Hoeflea sp. 108: one gene and its partner. The protein of the gene in region 1 interacts with the protein of each later gene in a pairwise test. Links are inferred from orthologs where the notes say so. Each region holds a gene or a part of one and is shown on either strand. Other genes may lie near its edges. The genes, in order: nth and mdeB.

Region 1 (8,935 bases):
TATCGCGGTCAGCTCAACATCGTCCGCGCCCCGATAAAGGTACCGGAACTGCTGCTATCGTTTGTGGTGAATGCCTGACCAGAGGGCCGCAGCGGGGTCGAAGAAGCTAAAGACCGGGCGTCCCCCGAAGCTCCTCGAACTTGCCTCGGGTAACAGGACGCCCGGCCGGCGCTTTCCCTCAAAGCAATTCGTCTAGATAGTTGAACGGGCGCCCTATCGCCGATCCGGGATATGCTCCGGCCAGCCGCCCTGTTCTTTGCCTTTCACGCAGCCAGCAGACTATTTGCGGCCACCGTGGTCATGGTCGGCATGGTCGTGACCACCTTCATGATGGTCACCGCCTTCATGATGGTCGCCTCCCTGGTGATGGTCGCCGCCCTCATGATGGTCGCCACCCTGGTGGTGGTCGCCGCCTTCATGATGGTCGCCACCCTGGTGGTGGTCGCCGCCTTCATGATGGTCGCCACCCTGGTGATGGTCGCCGCCTTCATGATGGTCACCTTCATGGTGATCGCGGTCATGATGGTCGCGATCGCCGTCATGGTGGTCACGATCGTGATGGTCGCGATCGCGATCATGGTGGTCACGGTCATGGTGGTCATGATCGCCATGATGGTCGTCACCATTGTGATCATGATCGCCAGGGTGGTGGTGGTGATGATGGTGATGGTCATCGCCGTCGCCGCCACCATGATGATGGTGATGGTGGTGGTGGCCGTCATCAGGCGGCGTCACAGTAGGGGGAACAATCGGGGTAACGCTATCGTCACCTCCCTCCGAATCCGGCAACGTATTTGCAACAATAACCGCCGTCGTCCAGGGCGGGCATTGGTCGAGCTGAGCCTGCGTCAGAATCTCCGAGCGATTCATGGCAAGGCAGCAGCTCTGATAGTTGGAGCCAGTCAAAGGGCTGCATTGGGCGGCTGCCATGCGTTGCGGAACGGCAGCGCTAGCATATCCCGTTATGTAAAGAGATGAACCTGAAACGGAAAGCGCCACGAATAGTGCTTTGGCTATCGATTCCCTGATTGCAGACATTTGCTGTCTCCTTGGGAGGGGGTGCCGCAACCACGCTCATCTAGCCTCTTCAAATGTTATATAATCAAGTTACAATTTGTTAACCAACCTGCCTCGGTTCAGCCCGATCCGAATTTTAGCAACGCCTTATTAACCGCCCTACAGCACCCTTTAATCCACGCATCGGGGACATCAACTGTGAAACGCTACATCGCGCTAGCCGCGCTTTTGACTTCGTTTGCCACCACCTTCGCCGCCGAGGCCGGAACATCCATGACGACAACCGGAAGCGCCTTCGCGCCGCCGGCCTTCTACCCATTCTGCAGCAGCAACCCACGCCTTTGCAGCACCAAGGGCGGCCAGAAAGTTGTCGACCTCGCACCAGAGCGGAAGGCTGAACTTCAGCAGGTCAACCGGTCGGTGAATTCGCGTGTGTCGGAACGAAGCGACATGTCCACGGTCGGCAAGGAAGACGACTGGCGCATGGCCGGCGCCACAGGCGATTGCGAGGACATTGCCATCCTCAAGAAGCACGAGCTTATGAAGCGCGGCTGGCCGGCGTCGGCGCTGCTGATCACCGTGGCCCGCTACCGGGGCGACGGTCATACGGTGCTGACCGTGCGCACCAGCGAAGGCGATCTGATCCTCGACAACCTGACCAGCTCGGTGCGCGACTGGTCGAACACACCTTACAAATATTTCGCCCGCCAGGCCCAGGGCAATGGCGGACGCTGGGAACGCATCGGCGGCGCCAAGCCGGTGCCGGAGACGGCGGCTCGCCGCTGACCCGAAGGCTATCAATGCCGAGCGCCGTGGCTGGCTCCAGCTCAGCCGTGGCGCTCGAGCATGATCGTCGGCTCGCCGTGATAGGTGGTGCGGGCGTATTCGCGGTAGCCGTTCTTCTCTGCCACACGCAGCGACGCGCCATTGTTCGGATCGATGATGCAGACGGTGCGCGGGAAACGGCCGTCAGCCCATTTGACGAACCCGCCGACGACTTCACTCGCCAGCCCCTTGCCGTGCATGTCGGCGGCGAAACCCCAGCCGGCTTCCGGCAGGCCTTCGATCGACGGCACGAGATCGCGCTTGAGATCGTGAAAGCCGGCCTCGCCGACGAAGCGGCCAGAAGCCTTGTCCTCGACCGCCCAGAAGCCGTAGCCGATCAGCGACCACGAACCGGCATGACGCAGAAAGCGCTGCCAACTTTCCTCGCGCGTGCGCGGCTTGGCAATGAAACGGGTGACGACAGGGTCGGCCCACATTTCCGCGTAGGCATCGAAATCCGCGAGCCGGTGCGGCCTGAGTATCGTCCGCTCGGTTTCGATGACAGGGATATCTGAAAGGGAAAAGGCGGTCATCTCTAGGGCTCCATGCGTCTTTGCCCGCCTCTAGCACAGGTGGCCGGCCATCCGGCAGGCCAGAATTCGCTTTCATAATCCGCCCTTGCGAAAATCCACCCCTGCGAAAAGCAGAGGACCTTTTCGCCAGGCTGATCGGCGCTTTATCCGTTCCACGCCATGCGCATGTAGACGCCGCCACGCTTGAGTTCGTCGAGCATCTGGTCGAGACGCTTGCGGCGGGTGACCTCGAGCTTGGCCTTAGTTATCCAGCCAAGATAGTCGTTTCGTTGGTAGGCCGGCCGCGCCTCGTAAGCCTCGAACACCCCACGCGAAACGAGTTCGCTGCGGATCCAGTCGGGCATAGGGTTGAGATCGCGGATAAGGGCCATGGAGCATGAAATGGCCAAATCCTGCCCTTCCAGTCAATCGGCCGAGTGCCAGCCTTGCTGACAGGCTCTGTCAGTAGCGACATCAGCACGGCCGCTGATATGGTTGCGTGCGAAGCAGCCAAGCGAGGCAATTGTGACCGATCTCGTTCTAGCCATTGCCCATCATTTGCTCGCCTTTGCGCTGGCCGGCGTCATCGCGGCAGAGTTGGTCCTGATCCGGCCGGGGCTTGGCGGGCGGGCACTGGCCATATTGACCCGCATCGACGCAGCCTATGGCGCGCTTGCCATGCTCTTGATCATCATCGGCGCATCGCGGGTCTATTTTGGCCTCAAGGGATGGGAATTCTACGTCTACAACCCGACCTTCTGGGCCAAGATGGCCGCCTTCGCGCTGGTCGGGCTGCTGTCGATCGTGCCGACCATCCGCATCCTGCGCTGGCGGGCGGCGAACGCCGAAAGCTATGTCGTTCCGGACGCGGACGTTCTGCGCGTTCGCACTTTCCTCAAGATGGAGGCTGTGGTCTTCGCGCTGATCCCTGTCTTCGCGGCCACAATGGCGCGCGGCTACTGAGCCGCCACTTCGGCTTCGGCCACCTCGATCTCATCGATATCGTCGAGCGGTACAAGCGGCGCCGGCACATCGGTCGATTTCTCCGGCGACTTGCAGATGTCGGCGATGACGCAACGCCAGCAATCTGGCTTACGCGCCTTGCAGACATAACGCCCATGCAGGATCAGCCAATGATGGGCATGACGCATGAACTCGTCGGGGATGATCTTCAAGAGCCCCTGCTCGACCTGATCGGGTGTCTTGCCCGGCGCCAGCCCGATGCGGTTGCCAATGCGCAGGATGTGCGTGTCGACGGCCATGGTGTGGTGGCCGAAGGCCATGTTGAGCACCACGTTTGCCGTCTTGCGGCCGACGCCGGGCAGCTTGGTCAACATGTCGCGATCGTCGGGCACCTCGCTGCCATAGTCGCGGATCAGCGCCTCGGACAAGGCGATCACATTCTTGGCCTTGTTGCGCCAGAGCCCGATGGTGCGGATGTGCTCGCCGACCTTTTCCTCGCCGAGAGCCAGCATCTTCTCAGGCGTGTCGGCAATGGCGAAAAGCGCACGCGTCGCCTTGTTGACGCCGGCGTCGGTCGCCTGCGCCGACAGCACCACCGCGACAAGAAGGGTAAAGGCATTGACGTGTTCGAGCTCTCCCTTCGGCTCCGGCCGCTGGACGGCGAAACGGCGGAAGATCTCGCGCACCTCATCGGCCGAATAGAGTGAACGCCGGCGGGTCGTACGAGGCTTGGGCTTTGCCTTCGAAACCTGGCTGCGACCCGCAGGTGCCGTCCGCGCACCATCTTTTGTCTTGGGGTTTTTCATGGCGCTTCTATAATCGACAGGCATGAGCGAAACAAACGCCACCTTCGCCGCCGACGAGCCATTCTTCAAGGCTCTGCTTGTGCCATACAGGTCGATGGGCCACACCGGGTTCATGATCCTGATGGGCGCGCTGATGTTCGGCTGGGTCGTCACCGGCATCGTCTTCCTAAGCAACGGCGCATGGCCGATCTTCGGCTTCTTCGGCCTCGACGTCATCGGCCTCTACATAGCCTTCCGGCTCAACTATCGCGCCGCCCGAACACGCGAAGAGGTCAGCGTCTCTCGCACCAGCCTCGACATCCGCAAGACCGCCCCTTCGGGCCAGTCCGAGCAGTTCCACTTCAATCCGTTCTGGACCCGGTTCGCCATCTCCCGCCACGAAGAGATCGGCATCACCGGCATGGCGGTCGTGTCGCGCGAGAACAGCGTGTCGCTGGGCAGCTTCCTCAATCCCGATGATCGCGAAAGCTTTGCCAAGGCTTTTTCGCGTGCACTGGCGACGGCAAAGACCCGCTGACGCAATTCCTGGAAAAGTACGAAGGAAGCTCAGCCTTTCGGCAGGAATCGGGTGGGAAAGCCTCGACCTCGGGGCGATATTGGCGTTCAAGGAGATAAAGCCATGAACGCCCAGACAAAGATCATGCCTGTCGCCACATTGCAAAAAGACATCACACCCACCGGCTCGGAATATGAGACCGTCCGGCGGGTGATCGAGAAGATCAGCCTCGACTATCGCGAGCAGCCATCGCTGGAAGCGCTCGCCGACGAAGTCGGGGAGACGCCGACCTCGCTGCAGAAGCTGTTCAGCCGGTGGGCCGGACTTTCGCCGAAGGCCTTCCTGCAGGCCGTGACGCTCGACCATGCGCGCCGATTGCTCGACGACGGCATGCCGTTGCTGGAGACGTCGTTCGAACTCGGCATGTCCGGGCCAGGCCGGCTGCACGACCTGTTCGTGACGCATGAGGCGATGTCGCCCGGCGACTACAAGACACGCGGCGCCGGCCTGACCATCCGCTATGGTTTCCACATCTCGCCCTTCGGTGTGGCGCTGATCATGGTGACCGATCGCGGCCTCGCAGGCCTGTCGTTCAACGATGCCGGCGAAGAGCGTGCGGCCTTCGCCGACATGGCTGGCCGGTGGCCGAACGCCACCTATGTCGAGGACATGAGTGCGACCGCGCCCTATGCCGCACGCATCTTCGAGCCGAGCCAGTGGCGCGCCGACCAGCCGCTCCGTGTGGTGATGATCGGTTCGGACTTCCAGCTGCGCGTCTGGGAAGCGCTGCTCAAGATCCCGATGGGGCGAGCCTGCAGCTATCAGGCCATCGCCAAGGACATCGGCCAACCCACGGCGAGCCGCGCGGTGGGCGCAGCAGTGGGCGCCAACCCGTTGTCCTTCGTGGTGCCCTGCCATCGCGCGCTGGGCAAATCAGGGGCGCTCACCGGCTATCACTGGGGCCTGACGCGCAAGCGCGCCATCCTCGGTTGGGAGGCCGGCAAGGTCGCGCGATGAATTTCGCGCGACCTCACCGCCAAGTTGCAGCTCAAACGCAAGCCAACAAAAGATTGAAAACTCGCTGTGCCTGGCCAGTCTTCCCTAGATGAGCTGTTACGCATGAGCGAGCTTTTGGCGATGACAGTCATTCAACGTTGAACAATGCCCTGGGGAGGCGGGCCACCTATCGTGAACCTGTCAACGACCAAAGCTCAAGCCGGTTCCTAACTTCCTACGCCGACAACACCTCATTTTGACGATATTCTGTATTTTTACTTTGTACCCATAAAGCAAATATCTAATATCGAATATTTTATTCACTGACACAGTGTCAAAAAACTTTCTTTTGCGTCAAGTAAAAAGCAACGTACACAAACGAACTCTGGCGAACAATTTGGTGTTAACACCAAATTAACCATACCGGGAGCACGGTCGACCCAGGAACGCGACACCAGCGCCATCCTGGGAGAGCAGAATGAAATACTGCATACTCACATCCGGACTGATCCTCACCGCCGGCGCATCGATCCAGACGGCGTCGGCCGCCACCGGCAACATCACCTTCAACGGCACCGTGGCCGCCATCTGCACGATGGTCGTGAACAACTCGGCCGGCGTCATGACCGTCAGCCCCAGCCTGCAGTCCTTGAGCTCGAAGAATGCCGGCGGCGTGGCAGGCGTGGTCACGATCACCACCACCGGCGGCGTTTCGCTCAGCGTCGGGTCGGCGACATCGATCACGGTTCCGGCGCACGACACGGCGGCGACGACATGGACGTCGACATATCTGGCGACCGGGACACACACGATCGCGGAAACATCAGCGGCAACGCCGATCACCACGCCCGGGGTCGACACGGTCACCGTGCACCTCACCGGCACAAAGGGCGGCACCGACGTGTTCGCGAGCGGCAACTATTCCGCCACCGTCGTCGTCACCTGCCAGTAGCCAAAGGAGCAGCACGCAATGAAGGCCAGTTTCCTGCTCCCGCTTGTCACCGCAGCCATGCTCAGCCCAGTGGCCCTGGGACAGTCGATGTCGCCGATGCGCGGCGAGGTCACGAGCTTCACCGACGCCTTTGCCGTCAGGGTGTTTCCGGCAAACCCCTACAACACGAAGATCCGGGTCGACGTCCGTGTCTATGACCAGAACTTCCAGCCTGTGAAGGCCGATGTCGCACCCAACAGCTTCATGCTGGGCGCCGAGGCCTCGCGCCCTGTCCTCGTCGTCATTCCGTTCGACGGCGCTTCCGAGCGTAAAGTGCGTATCTGTACCGAAAGCGTTCCATTCCCCAACGAACAGACGCAGATAAAGGCTCAGATATGCGGAAAATTCCTGGGACAGCGGCGTTTCTGACGCTCGCGTGCCTGGCCGCAACTGCGCCAGTCACCGCATGGGCTGAAGACGTCTACAACCTCAACCAGAACCAGAACGGGTTCACTCTCCCGGGCGTGACCCTGCCCCAGGGCCAGGACGAGGTGCGCGCCGCCGACGGCACCACCTGCCGCTCGGCGGTTTCGGGCAACGGCGCCTATCTCGATGTCGGCGTGATCCAGGGCAGTGGCCGTAACAACACCGACATCGCCACCTATGGCCGCGTGGTCATCCCAATCGGCAGGACGCCGAAGCGGCTCGACTGCGCAAGGCTCTACGAGCTCGAAGTGGCGCGGCTTCAGATGGAACTGCAGCTTCTGAAGATGGGGCTTGGCGGCCAGGGCAACGGTGGCGGCGACATCACCGGCTCGGTGCAGCATTCCAAGTCTGGCTGGGCCGAAAGCGGCTGGACCGACGGCACGCAGAAGCCACAGAAACAGCCAGGACAATGATCATGCGCACCGGCACCCGCGCTTTCTGGATCGCGTGCCTTGGCCTCGTCAGCACGCCCGCGCAAGCCGCCATCATCGGCACCTGCACGATCAACATCACGTCGAACGGGACGCTGACAGCCAATCCCACCATCAACACGCTTGGCTCCACGCAATCGGGCGCCGCCGCCGCATCGGTCAGCGTGACCACCAGCTCGCTGCTGTGCAGCCTCCTCAACCTGCTCGACTGCTATGGCCTGTCGGCGCCTGCACCGGTCAACTTCCTGTCGGCTCCGAGCGGAGGCGATACCAACGTGACCTTCGCCTCCACCTACACCGTGGATGGCGTGACCTATGGCGGCAGCACGGTCACACGCGTGTCGAACGGAACCAGGATCGTCCCGGTCAACCTGACCGCCACCAAGTCGACTGGCATCTTCCCCGCCGGCCCCTACCAGGCACAGGTCGTCTTCCGCTGCGAATGACGCCGCGCCATCTGGCAAGAGCGCGCAACACAGGCTAGTTTCCGCCCGACTTTTCAGGAGACTGCCGTGATCACCGTTGTCGGATCCATCAACCTCGACCTCATCGCCACCGTCGGCCGCCTGCCCGGACCGGGCGAGACCGTGCCCGGCGGCGACTTCAAGTCGGCCCCGGGCGGAAAGGGTGCCAACCAGGCGCTCGCCGCCGCCCGTGCCGGCGCCCCGGTCCGCATGGTGGGTGCAGTCGGCAAGGATGCATTCGCCGGCGAAGCGCTCGCATATCTCAGGGATGGCGGCGTCGATCTCGGCGGCGTGGCCGAGATGCATGCGGCGACCGGCATCGCCCTGATCCTGGTCGGCGGCGACGGCGAGAACATGATCGCCGTGGTGCCCGGCGCCAACGGCACGGTCGTGCCGGGAGACCTCGACAAGGCCAAGTTCGCCAAGGGTGACATCGTGCTGCTGCAGCACGAGATTCCGTTGTCGACGGTCGACGCAGCGATCGGCGCGGCGCGTCAGGCCGGCGCGATCACCCTGCTCAACACGGCGCCTTTCCGCGCCGAAGCCGCGGGCTTTGTCGGCAAGGCCAACTATGTCGTCGCCAACGAAACCGAATTCGACCTTTATGCCGAAGCGCTGGCCCTGCCGGCCGGCGAACGCCCGGAGCGCATGAGCGAATTTGCCCGCCGCACCGGCGCCGCCCTCATCGTCACGCTCGGCGGCGAAGGCGTGCTGGCAACCAAGGACGGCGGCATCATTCATGTCGACGCACTCAAGATCACCCCTGTCGACACCGTCGGCGCCGGCGACACCTTCTGCGGCTATCTCGCAGCCGGACTTTCCGCCGGGCTTGGCCTTGAGGATGCGCTCAAGCGCGCCGCTGCTGCCGGCTCGCTGGCCTGCCTGAAGCCAGGCGCGCAGCCCTCGATCCCTCTGGCAAGCGAAGTGGACACGGCACTCAGGGGTTGAATGCCGCCGCTTCTGGACACGCGCAAAATCTCGGTGCTTATTATCGAGCGACATCTGGAG
Region 2 (9,201 bases), on another replicon or contig:
TGTTGCAATCAGTGATGGGTTCACCTGATGTGATTGTTGCAGCCGCAAATGTCTGGTGGGCGGACGGCACGTCGATCGTGCCGATCCAGAGGGCCAGCACGGTTGCCTGGGCAAGGCTGTTTTCAAAGGCATTGGTCATGGCGTTCAACAGGTAACCTGGGCATTCCCCGCCGGCAGAGGTCTTCGCAGCAAGCTCATTTCATGGGCGTTTGCGGAGCTTTCAGGGGCAGCGCGCAGACATCGCTGTTCCGCCCCTGAGGTCAAGGCCGGAGCGAAGGTCTCGATCGAGACCGACAAGAACGACAACACCAAGGTGACGAACGTCATGATGAACCGTAACCCGCGGGTCGAGCAAAAGCTCCGCTCGCTCCGGCTGGCGGAGGTTTTTGCGTTTGAGACCAGCAACAGCTAATCCAAATGGGTTACCGCATTTGGCGTATTCTGTTTTGCGACAGCGTCTTGTAGCGTCCCCTAATAAGAAATGATGGGGGCATCAGTTTGAAGTTTAATGAAGTTAAGCGCGGCCGACCTCGGGTGGGCGGAAGCGTTGCGATACATCTACGCGTTTCGGAGGATCTTGCGGACGCAATCGATACCTATCTCAGCAAGCACTCGTCCGGTGTAAACCGCCAGGAGGCGGTGAGAGAGCTGGTCAGGTTGCAGCTCGCCGCACTTGGGCTGCCATCTGACGGCGTTCCTATAGACAATAGTACCCGCAAAGCTGCCGGCTAATCCCAAAGGGTTCGATGACGGGGTGGGCTGGAGCAACTTGGCTACGCCACCTATCGCACCAGCCCTGGCAGGCCCGCTTTGGGGACGGCCTTCGCCCCACAACTTCCGATGGCGCTGGGACGCTGTCATTCTCCAAATGGGGAGGCCACGGGTTTCAATTGACGCCGCCGGTCTCGATCAAGAAGACGATCACGCCGGACTATCTCATCAGCCTTGAATACGGAAAGCAGTACAAGTCGCTGAAGCGTCACCTGTCTATTCGCGGGCTAACCCCTGAAGAGTATCGCTCGAAATGGGGCCTGCCGGCCGACTATCCCATGGCTTAGGCAAGCTATGCTGCCCAACGCTCTCAGCTCGCCAAGGCCAGTGGCATTGGCCGCAAGGTTGGCGAAAAACACGCTTCAAAGCGCGTCGCATGCAAGGCGTAAGGTCTCAAGGAGATGACTGCGCTGCGATGATCTTGTCGAGCTTTTGGCGGACTGGGTCGTCGTAGACAGCTCGCTGGCCATCTGCCGGGATAGTTCGAGTTATTCGCCGACTTTTGGGGTCGTCGATCATAGCGACCTCCTCCCAGCGCAAACAACGCTCGAGATCGTCTAGCGATCCATGCCATCTGGCCAACGCAGGTGCCTGGCGCAGCAAACAAAAACCCTTCCACGGCCGGGGGCCTGGCAAAGCCCTTGGAGCCGGGCCAGAGACGCAATAGACGAAGCCGCTGATCTAGCCCAAGTGCCGATGTCCGCAGGCTTTTTCACATGTAGGTTGCAAGACGGCTTGCCTTACCGCCGCTTCTGCGGACTCGTAAGATCCTCGAGCGGCAGGGCGGTTTTGTACTTGACCTGCTTGAGAGCAAAACTCGATCGTATGTTTGCAACGCCACGCGTCTTGGACAGCCGGTCGACAATGAAGTGCTGGAGCGCGACCGTGTCGCGTACCACCACGCGCAGCAGATAGTCGGAATCGCCCGTCATCAGATAACATTCCATGACCTCGGGAAGGCGCGCCATAGCCGCCTCAAAGACCTCAAGCAGCGCCTCGGTCTGCTTTTCCAGCGTGACCTGGATGAACACGCTGACATTGGCGCCCAGCTTTACCGGGTCGAGCAGGGCGACGCGGCGCGTGATGATGCCGGCTTCTTCCAGGGCGCGTACCCGGGCAAGGCAGGGCGATGCCGACAATCCCACCCTTGCGGCAAGCTCGACATTGGTGAGGCTGGCATCTTCCTGGATCTCCGCAAGGATGCGCATGTCTATCGTATCAAGCGTCATGGTCGGTTCATTCAACTGCCATTTTAGATACTTACAGCACAAAGTGCCGTAATTCTGAAATCTTGCAACACCTTCGGCAGGAAATTCCGAGGCCTTGCCGCTATTATCGCGCGCAAGAGGAACTCAAGGAGCTAAGGCGCCATCATGCTCACCAATAACTCTTCCGCCTCCACTGGAGGAGCCAGCGCTGGACATGACGGCGACCCTCAGGAAACGGCGGACTGGCTGGCCTCTTTGGAAACCCTGTTCTTCAGTTCGGGCGGAACAAGAGCCGAATTCATTCTCGGCGAACTCGACCGCAGGGCCAAGGAACTGGGCATCGTCCATGAAGCTCTGCCGTTCTCGCCTTATCGCAACAGCATCCCACTGGAAAAGCAGCCTCCATTTCCCGGTGACCTTGCCATGGAGGAGCGCATCACAGCGATCATTCGCTGGAACGCGCTGGCCATGGTGGTCCGGGCCAACAAGGCCTATGGAGAACTTGGTGGGCACATCGGCAGCTATGCCTCGGCAGCCGAAATCTTTGAAGTTGGCTTCAATCACTTCTTCCGCGCCGACACAGGCGCAGGCGACGGCGACGTGGTGTTCTTCCAGCCGCATTCGGCTCCCGGTGTCTATGCGCGCGCCTATCTGGAGGGGCGGCTTTCGGAAGAACACCTTCAACACTATCGCCAGGAGATCGGCGGCTCCGGCCTTTGTTCCTATCCTCATCCATGGCTGATGCCCGACTTCTGGCAGGTGCCGACGGGATCCATGGGGATCGGCCCCATCACAGCGGTCTACCAGGCCCGCTTCATGCGTTACCTCAACGACCGGGATCTGGCCAATACCGGGGGCCGGCATGTCTGGGGCGTGTTCGGGGACGGCGAGATGGATGAACCGGAATCGATCGCTGGCCTGTCGATCGCTGCACGTGAAAAGCTCGACAACCTTACCTTTGTCATCAACTGCAACCTCCAGCGTCTCGACGGCCCGGTTCGCGGCAACGGCCAGATCATCCAGGAACTGGAGAGCACCTTCCGGGGCGCTGGATGGAACGTGATCAAGGTTTTGTGGGGATCGGAATGGGATGCGCTGTTTGCGCGCGATACCCAGCATGCGCTGCTCCGTCGTTTTGCCGCAACCGTAGACGGCAAGTACCAGACGCTCGGCGCCAAGGACGGTGCCTATAACCTGGCGCACTTCTTCGAGGAAGATCCAGAGGTCAAGGCCCTTGTCGCTCACATGTCGGACAATGACATCGACGCCCTGAAACGCGGCGGCCACGATTTCCGCAAGCTCTTTGCTGCCTTTGAGGCTGCCAGAGCAACCAATGGCAGACCGACGGTCATCCTTGCCAAGACCAAGAAGGGCTTTGGCATGGGGGCAGCGGGAGAGTCGCGGATGACCGTGCACCAATCCAAGAAGCTCGACGTCGATGCTCTGCTGGCTTTCCGCGATCGCTTCTCGCTGCCGATCAGCAATGAGCAGGCCGAGCAGGTCGCCTTCTACAAGCCGGCCGAAGGCAGCACTGAGCTTGCCTACCTTCGGTCGCGCCGTGAGGCGCTCGGGGGGTACCTGCCGGCACGCCGGCGCCAAGCCGACCCGGTGGCAGTCCCGCCGCTCAAAGGGTATGGGGACTTTGCGCTCAACGCCGACGGCAAGGAGATGTCGACGACGATGGCCGCGGTAAGGTTGCTCGGCAACATGATCAAGGACAAAGAAATCGGGCCGCGCATCGTGCCGATCGTCGCAGACGAGGCGCGTACATTCGGCATGGCCAACCTGTTCCGGCAGGTGGGCATCTATTCTCCGGTCGGTCAGCTCTACGAGCCTGAGGATGCAGGCTCGATGCTCTATTACAAGGAAGCCAGAAACGGACAGTTGCTGGAAGAGGGCATCACCGAGGCTGGCGCATTGTCGTCATGGGTGGCCGCTGCGACATCTTACAGCATTCACAACCTGGCCATGCTGCCGGTCTATATTTACTACTCCATGTTTGGTTTTCAGCGTGTCGGCGACCTGATCTGGGCGGCGGCCGATCAACGTTCGCGGGGCTTCCTGATCGGGGCGACCGCAGGCCGGACGACGCTGGCAGGCGAGGGACTTCAACATCAGGACGGATCGAGCCTGCTCGTGGCTTCTACCGTTCCAAATTGCCGTGCCTACGACCCTGCCTTCGCCTATGAACTGGCGGTCATCTTCGACCATGGCGCCCGCGCCATGATGGAACAGGGCAAGGACGAGTTCTATTACATCACCGCGATGAACGAGAACTACGCCCAGCCGTCGATGCCTGAGGGTGTCGAGGCCGATATCATCAAGGGGCTGTACCAGCTCACCAGCCACAAACCCAAGAAGAGTGCTGGTCTTGTGCGTTTGCTCGGCTCAGGCACGATACTGCCTCAGGTTGCCGAGGCAGCAAAGACGCTTGCCAATGATTGGGGTGTCGCCTCTGAAGTGTGGAGCGCGACAAGCTTTTCTGAATTGTCACGCGATGCACGAGAGGCGGAACGTCACAACCGTTACAATCCTCTTGCCGAACCGATGACCAGCCATCTCGCGCGTTGCCTGCCCGGCACGGCGCCGATCATTGCCGCCACCGATTATGTTCGCGCCTATCCGCAGCTGATTGCATCCTATGTGAAAGGTGCGTTTACCGCGCTCGGTACAGACGGTTTCGGCCGTAGCGACACGCGCACCATGCTGCGCCACTTCTTCGAGGTCGATCATCGTCACATCACGGTGGCAGCACTTTCGGCACTTGCCGCCGAGGGGGCTGTCATGCGCCAGACGGTTGCGGACGCAATTGCCCGCTACGGCCTCGACGGTGCTGCCGATGCGCCCTGGCTGCGCTGATCCGGGTCGAGCTCCAGTTCTGAAAGATTTGATATGAGCCAGCAAATGGAAGTCAGGTTGCCGGACATTGGCGACTATAAGGATGTGCCCGTTGTCGAGTTTCTGGTGAAGCCGGGGGACGTTGTCGCAGTGGAAGATCCACTGATGACGGTGGAGTCGGACAAGGCGACGATGGAGATCCCGGCCCCCGTTGCCGGTACCGTGAGGGAATTTGCTGTTGCTATTGGCACTCGCGTGTCGCAAGGCGCGCTGCTGATGATCATCGATGCTGCAGCGCCTCCGATGGAAGAAGCGTCGGATGCGACAAAGCCCAAAACAGAACCAGCTTCACCTCTCCTGGCCGAGCCACCGGCTCCTGTGAAAGAGCCGACGGCACCATCGCCAATGTCTGCAGGAAATGGACCGACGATTGCGTCGGAGCATTCCGCGAGCGCTCATGCAACGCCGTCGGTGCGCTCTTTTGCCCGCGAAATCGGGGTCGACCTTGGCTTGGTGAAGCCGTCGGGCGCCAAAGGAAGAATATTGCGAGAAGACATTACCGCACACATCAAGGAGCGTCTTGCTGGTGGGGCCATGGTTCAGGCGCCGGGTTCCGGCATAGGCGCCGGCCTGCCCGACTGGCCTGCGGTCGATTACGCAAAATTCGGTCTCGTGGAGCGCCAGCCGCTGTCGCGCATCCAAAAGATTTCGGGCGGCAATCTCACTCGCAATTGGTTGACCATCCCCCATGTCACCAATTTCGACAGGGCCGACGTGACCGGGCTCGAGGCGTTTCGCAAGGAGCTCAATGCGGCAAACAACGACGCCAAGCTGACCATGGTCGCCTTCCTGATCAAGGCCTCGGCACTGGCGCTCAAGGCATTCCCGCGTTTCAACGCCTCGCTCGATGGCGACGATCTGGTGCTCAAGAACTACGTCCATATCGGTTTTGCCGCCGACACGCCGAAGGGGCTTATGGTGCCGGTGATCCGCGATTGCGACCGCAAGGGCGTTGTCGAAATCTCTACCGAGATGCGGGTGCTTGCCGACAAGGCGCGCGCGGGCGGATTGTCTGCCGCCGACATGCAGGGTGGCTGCTTCTCAGTCTCGTCGCTCGGCGGTATCGGGGGGGCCGGGTTCACGCCCATCATAAATGCGCCAGAGGTGGCGATCCTGGGCGCCGGCCGCTCGGCGATGGAAGCCATCTGGGACGGCGTCTCGTTCCAGCCGCGGCTGATCGTGCCGGTTTCGCTGTCCTGGGATCACCGGGTAATCGACGGTGTCGCCGCTGCCAGGTTCCTTGGCCACATCGCCGCCCTCTTGGGCGACTTCCGCCGCGCGATCGTTTGAGGCCGAGATGAGCATCACTGAAATCAGAGTGCCCGAGATGGGTGACTTCAAGGATGTTGCTGTCATTGAGGTGCACATCAAGCCAGGTGACGATGTTGCTGTCGAGCAGACGCTGATTGTCCTTGAATCCGACAAGGCTTCCATCGACGTACCCGCGCCCTATGCGGGGCGTGTCGTATCGGTTGAGCTCGCCGTTGGTAAGCGTGTGTCCAAGGGGGCGTTGATCGCCATTTTGGAAGTGGCCGCGGCCAAAAGCGAGGCCAAGCCTGTTGCCAAGGCGGAAGTACCGGTGACAACCACAGCACCGCACCAGATGGCAGGACCGCTGCCCGCTACCAGACGCGAGCCTGATTGCGATGTGGTGGTTATCGGAGGTGGGCCCGGCGGTTACTCCGCTGCCTTCCGCGCCGCCGACCTTGGTCAGCACGTGATCCTGGTCGAGCGCGAGCCAACTTTGGGCGGCGTCTGTCTCAATGTCGGCTGCATTCCCTCCAAGGCGCTGCTCCATGTCGCGGCTGTCAAGGAAGAGGCAGAACGTCTCGCCGATCATGGCATCTCGTTCGACGCGCCGACCGTTGATCTCGACAAGTTGCGGAGTTTCAAGGACGGTGTCGTGCGCCGGCTTACCGACGGCCTGAAAGGCATGGCGCGACAACGCAATGTCGAGATTGTGAGGGGGACGGCCGCGTTTGCCGCTGCCGATGCCGTCGACGTCGCCCTGCCGGAAGGCGCAAGTCGCAGGATCATCTTTTCAAAGGCGATCATTGCCGCTGGCTCGGAACCGGTCAGGTTGCCGTTCCTGCCAGAGCATCCACGCATTGTTGATTCCACTGGCGCGCTTGCTCTCCCCTTTGCCCCTGAACGCATGCTGGTCATTGGTGGTGGTATCATCGGACTGGAAATGGCCACCGTCTACAGTGCACTCGGCGCTCGGGTGGACGTTGTCGAGCAACTCGACAGGTTGCTGCCCGATGTCGATCGGGATGTGGTTGGAATCTGGGGCAAGCGCAACGCCCACCGGTTTGATGCGCTGCTGCTTGGTGCGCGTGTCGAAAGCGTGACAGCAGAGAAGGAGGGACTTCTCGTAAGGACAAGCGGTGAGAGTGCTGGCACCAGACGCTACGACCTGATCCTGCAGGCGGCAGGCCGGCGGCCAGCAGCCGAGAAACTGCTGCTGGGCGTTGCTGGTGTTTCTGTCGATGCAAGGGGTTTCGTCGAAGTCGATGGGCAGATGCGGACGCGCAACCAGAACATTTTCGCTGTTGGCGACGTGACGGGAAATCCTATGCTGGCACACAAGGCCGTGCACCAGGGACATGTCGCCGCCGAGGTGGCGGCCGGGCTCAAAAGTTTCATGGACGCCAGGATCGTACCGGCGGTCGCATATACCGATCCCGAGATTGCGTGGGTCGGAGTGTCCGAAGATGCCGCCAAAACCGCTGGCCGAGCGGTCGAAGTTGGCAGCTTTCCGTGGGCCGCGTCGGGCCGAGCCATTGCCAATGGCGCCGACTACGGTCTGACCAAGCTGGTGTTTGACAAGGAAACGCATCGCATTATCGGGGGCGCCATCGTCGGTCCGTCAGCTGGTGACATGATCGGTGAGATCTGCCTGGCTATCGAGATGGGGGCGGACGCGGTCGACATCGGCAAGACCATCCATCCCCATCCCACGCTTGGTGAGACCATAGGTATGGCAGCTGAAGGTGCCGAAGGCGTCTGTACAGACTTGCCGCGCAAGGCCCGGCGTTGAGCCGGGCTGGCCGCTATCGAGAAGTTGGGGCCTCAGTTGGGTGTCTTGCCAGGAGTGTAAAAGTTGTGTTCTGAACAGGCAGCCGGCAGACGCCACCTCGCAGTCGGATACGCCTTCACCTGCATGGCGATGCCCTCCTCGATCGCCAGTTCACAGCGGTCGCGCGCCTCGAAGCACTTCCGGTCGTGGCTGGTTGAGAGGGTAACGAGATTACGAACCGGCTCGACCGGAACACCGAAATCCCTGCAGCGGCGGATGAAGGTTAGCAGCCTGGCATCTGAAGTCGCGTAGGCCCGGCTGCCGCCAGCCTTGCGGGCGGCCGTGGGGATAAGGCCGATCTCTTCATGAAAGCGGGTGGTCGGAACCGACCATCCCGTGCGCTCCGCCAACTCGCCAATGCTCAAGCTTTGAGTCTTCACCTTTTCGCAGCGTTGCACACGGAACCAACAGCTACGGCTTTCCAGGCAAACAGGACTGAAGCTCAGCTATAAATGAGGTCAAGATCGGTGCCGAAGCCATTGCGGGCCGCGTAATCATGTCTATCCTGCGTCGCAAAGCAGGTCCGGCCGCATGCCGGACGACGACGCTCGTATCCGGATAGAGATCGACGGCGACGGCCGGCACGAAGCTCACGCCAAGACCCGCGCTCACCATGCGCAGCAACAACTCGTAATCATCAACGGAATGGGTGATCCGCGGCGCGAACCCGGCCAGCGCACAGGCACGATCGGTCAATTCATAGCCCCCGGTTCCGCGCGATCCGCCGATCCACTCGCAGTCCGCCAACTCCGCCAGGTCGACCGTCGCAGGCAGACCCTTGCGGCTTGCTGGCAGCGCGAGCAGGATAGGCTCGTCCAACAATGGGATGACATCGAAGTTCCGATCCATCGCCCTTGGCACGAGGCTATGCGAATAAACGATCGCCGCGTCGCATCGCCCGATGCGCACTGCGTCGACCGCGTCTTCCGGCTCGAACTCGTGCAAGACGATATGGAGGTCAGGATAACGCTGGCGTGCACGGATAATCGCCGGCAGAGCATATGCTTTCGCAAATGTCCCGAAGCAGCCAATTCCAAGCGTTCCGCTCGGCTGGGCGGTAATTGAGCCCATATCAATGCGCGCGGCCTCGACGGCGTTCAGGATCGTTTCAGCATGAGCTGCCAGTCGCAAGCCTGCAGCGGTCAGCTTCACTCGCCTGCCGGTTGGCTCGATCAGCGCGATCCCCGCCTCGCTCTCGAGTGTCGCCAACTGCTGGGACACGGCCGACGGGGTCAGGCGACACGC

What was found.
Region 2: the proteins of nth (region 1) and mdeB interact in binary tests that used the Escherichia coli proteins (3 or more experiments, as listed by UniProt). The link is inferred for Hoeflea sp. 108 from one-to-one orthologs.

What each region holds. Positions count from the first base shown.
Region 1 is NZ_KB890024.1:362,047-370,981, reverse strand. The notes cover bases 2,218-5,166. They hold nth (endonuclease III), read right to left. Parts: upstream 4,124-5,166; coding sequence 3,311-4,123; downstream 2,218-3,310. Other genes in these bases: B015_RS0101825 (bifunctional helix-turn-helix domain-containing protein/methylated-DNA--[protein]-cysteine S-methyltransferase), read left to right, coding at 4,743-5,166; B015_RS0101830 (DUF2244 domain-containing protein), read left to right, coding at 4,146-4,640; B015_RS0101840 (DUF2214 family protein), read left to right, coding at 2,880-3,317; B015_RS0101845 (YdeI/OmpD-associated family protein), read right to left, coding at 2,519-2,764; B015_RS0101850 (GNAT family N-acetyltransferase), read right to left, coding at 2,218-2,375. In the rest of the region: B015_RS0101865 (ribbon-helix-helix domain-containing protein), read left to right, coding at 1-78; B015_RS0101860 (hypothetical protein), read right to left, coding at 264-722; B015_RS0101855 (transglutaminase-like cysteine peptidase), read left to right, coding at 1,216-1,803; more of B015_RS0101850, read right to left, coding at 1,845-2,217; more of B015_RS0101825, read left to right, coding at 5,167-5,636; B015_RS0101820 (hypothetical protein), read left to right, coding at 6,094-6,567; B015_RS0101815 (hypothetical protein), read left to right, coding at 6,586-6,975; B015_RS30235 (hypothetical protein), read left to right, coding at 6,942-7,445; B015_RS0101805 (hypothetical protein), read left to right, coding at 7,448-7,909; B015_RS0101800 (ribokinase), read left to right, coding at 7,976-8,875. UniProt on the Escherichia coli protein: DNA repair enzyme that has both DNA N-glycosylase activity and AP-lyase activity. The DNA N-glycosylase activity releases various damaged pyrimidines from DNA by cleaving the N-glycosidic bond, leaving an AP (apurinic/apyrimidinic) site.
Region 2 is NZ_KB890026.1:43,912-53,112, reverse strand. What follows is about bases 1,824-5,038. They hold mdeB (alpha-ketoglutarate dehydrogenase), read left to right. Parts: upstream 1,824-2,144; coding sequence 2,145-4,838; downstream 4,839-5,038. Other genes in these bases: B015_RS0128170 (dihydrolipoyllysine-residue acetyltransferase), read left to right, coding at 4,872-5,038; B015_RS0128180 (Lrp/AsnC family transcriptional regulator), read right to left, coding at 1,824-2,000. Outside these bases: more of B015_RS0128180, read right to left, coding at 1,512-1,823; more of B015_RS0128170, read left to right, coding at 5,039-6,167; lpdA (dihydrolipoyl dehydrogenase), read left to right, coding at 6,175-7,917; B015_RS31780 (MerR family transcriptional regulator), read right to left, coding at 7,950-8,321; B015_RS0128155 (LysR family transcriptional regulator), read right to left, coding at 8,368-9,201. UniProt on the Escherichia coli protein: Component of the pyruvate dehydrogenase (PDH) complex, that catalyzes the overall conversion of pyruvate to acetyl-CoA and CO(2).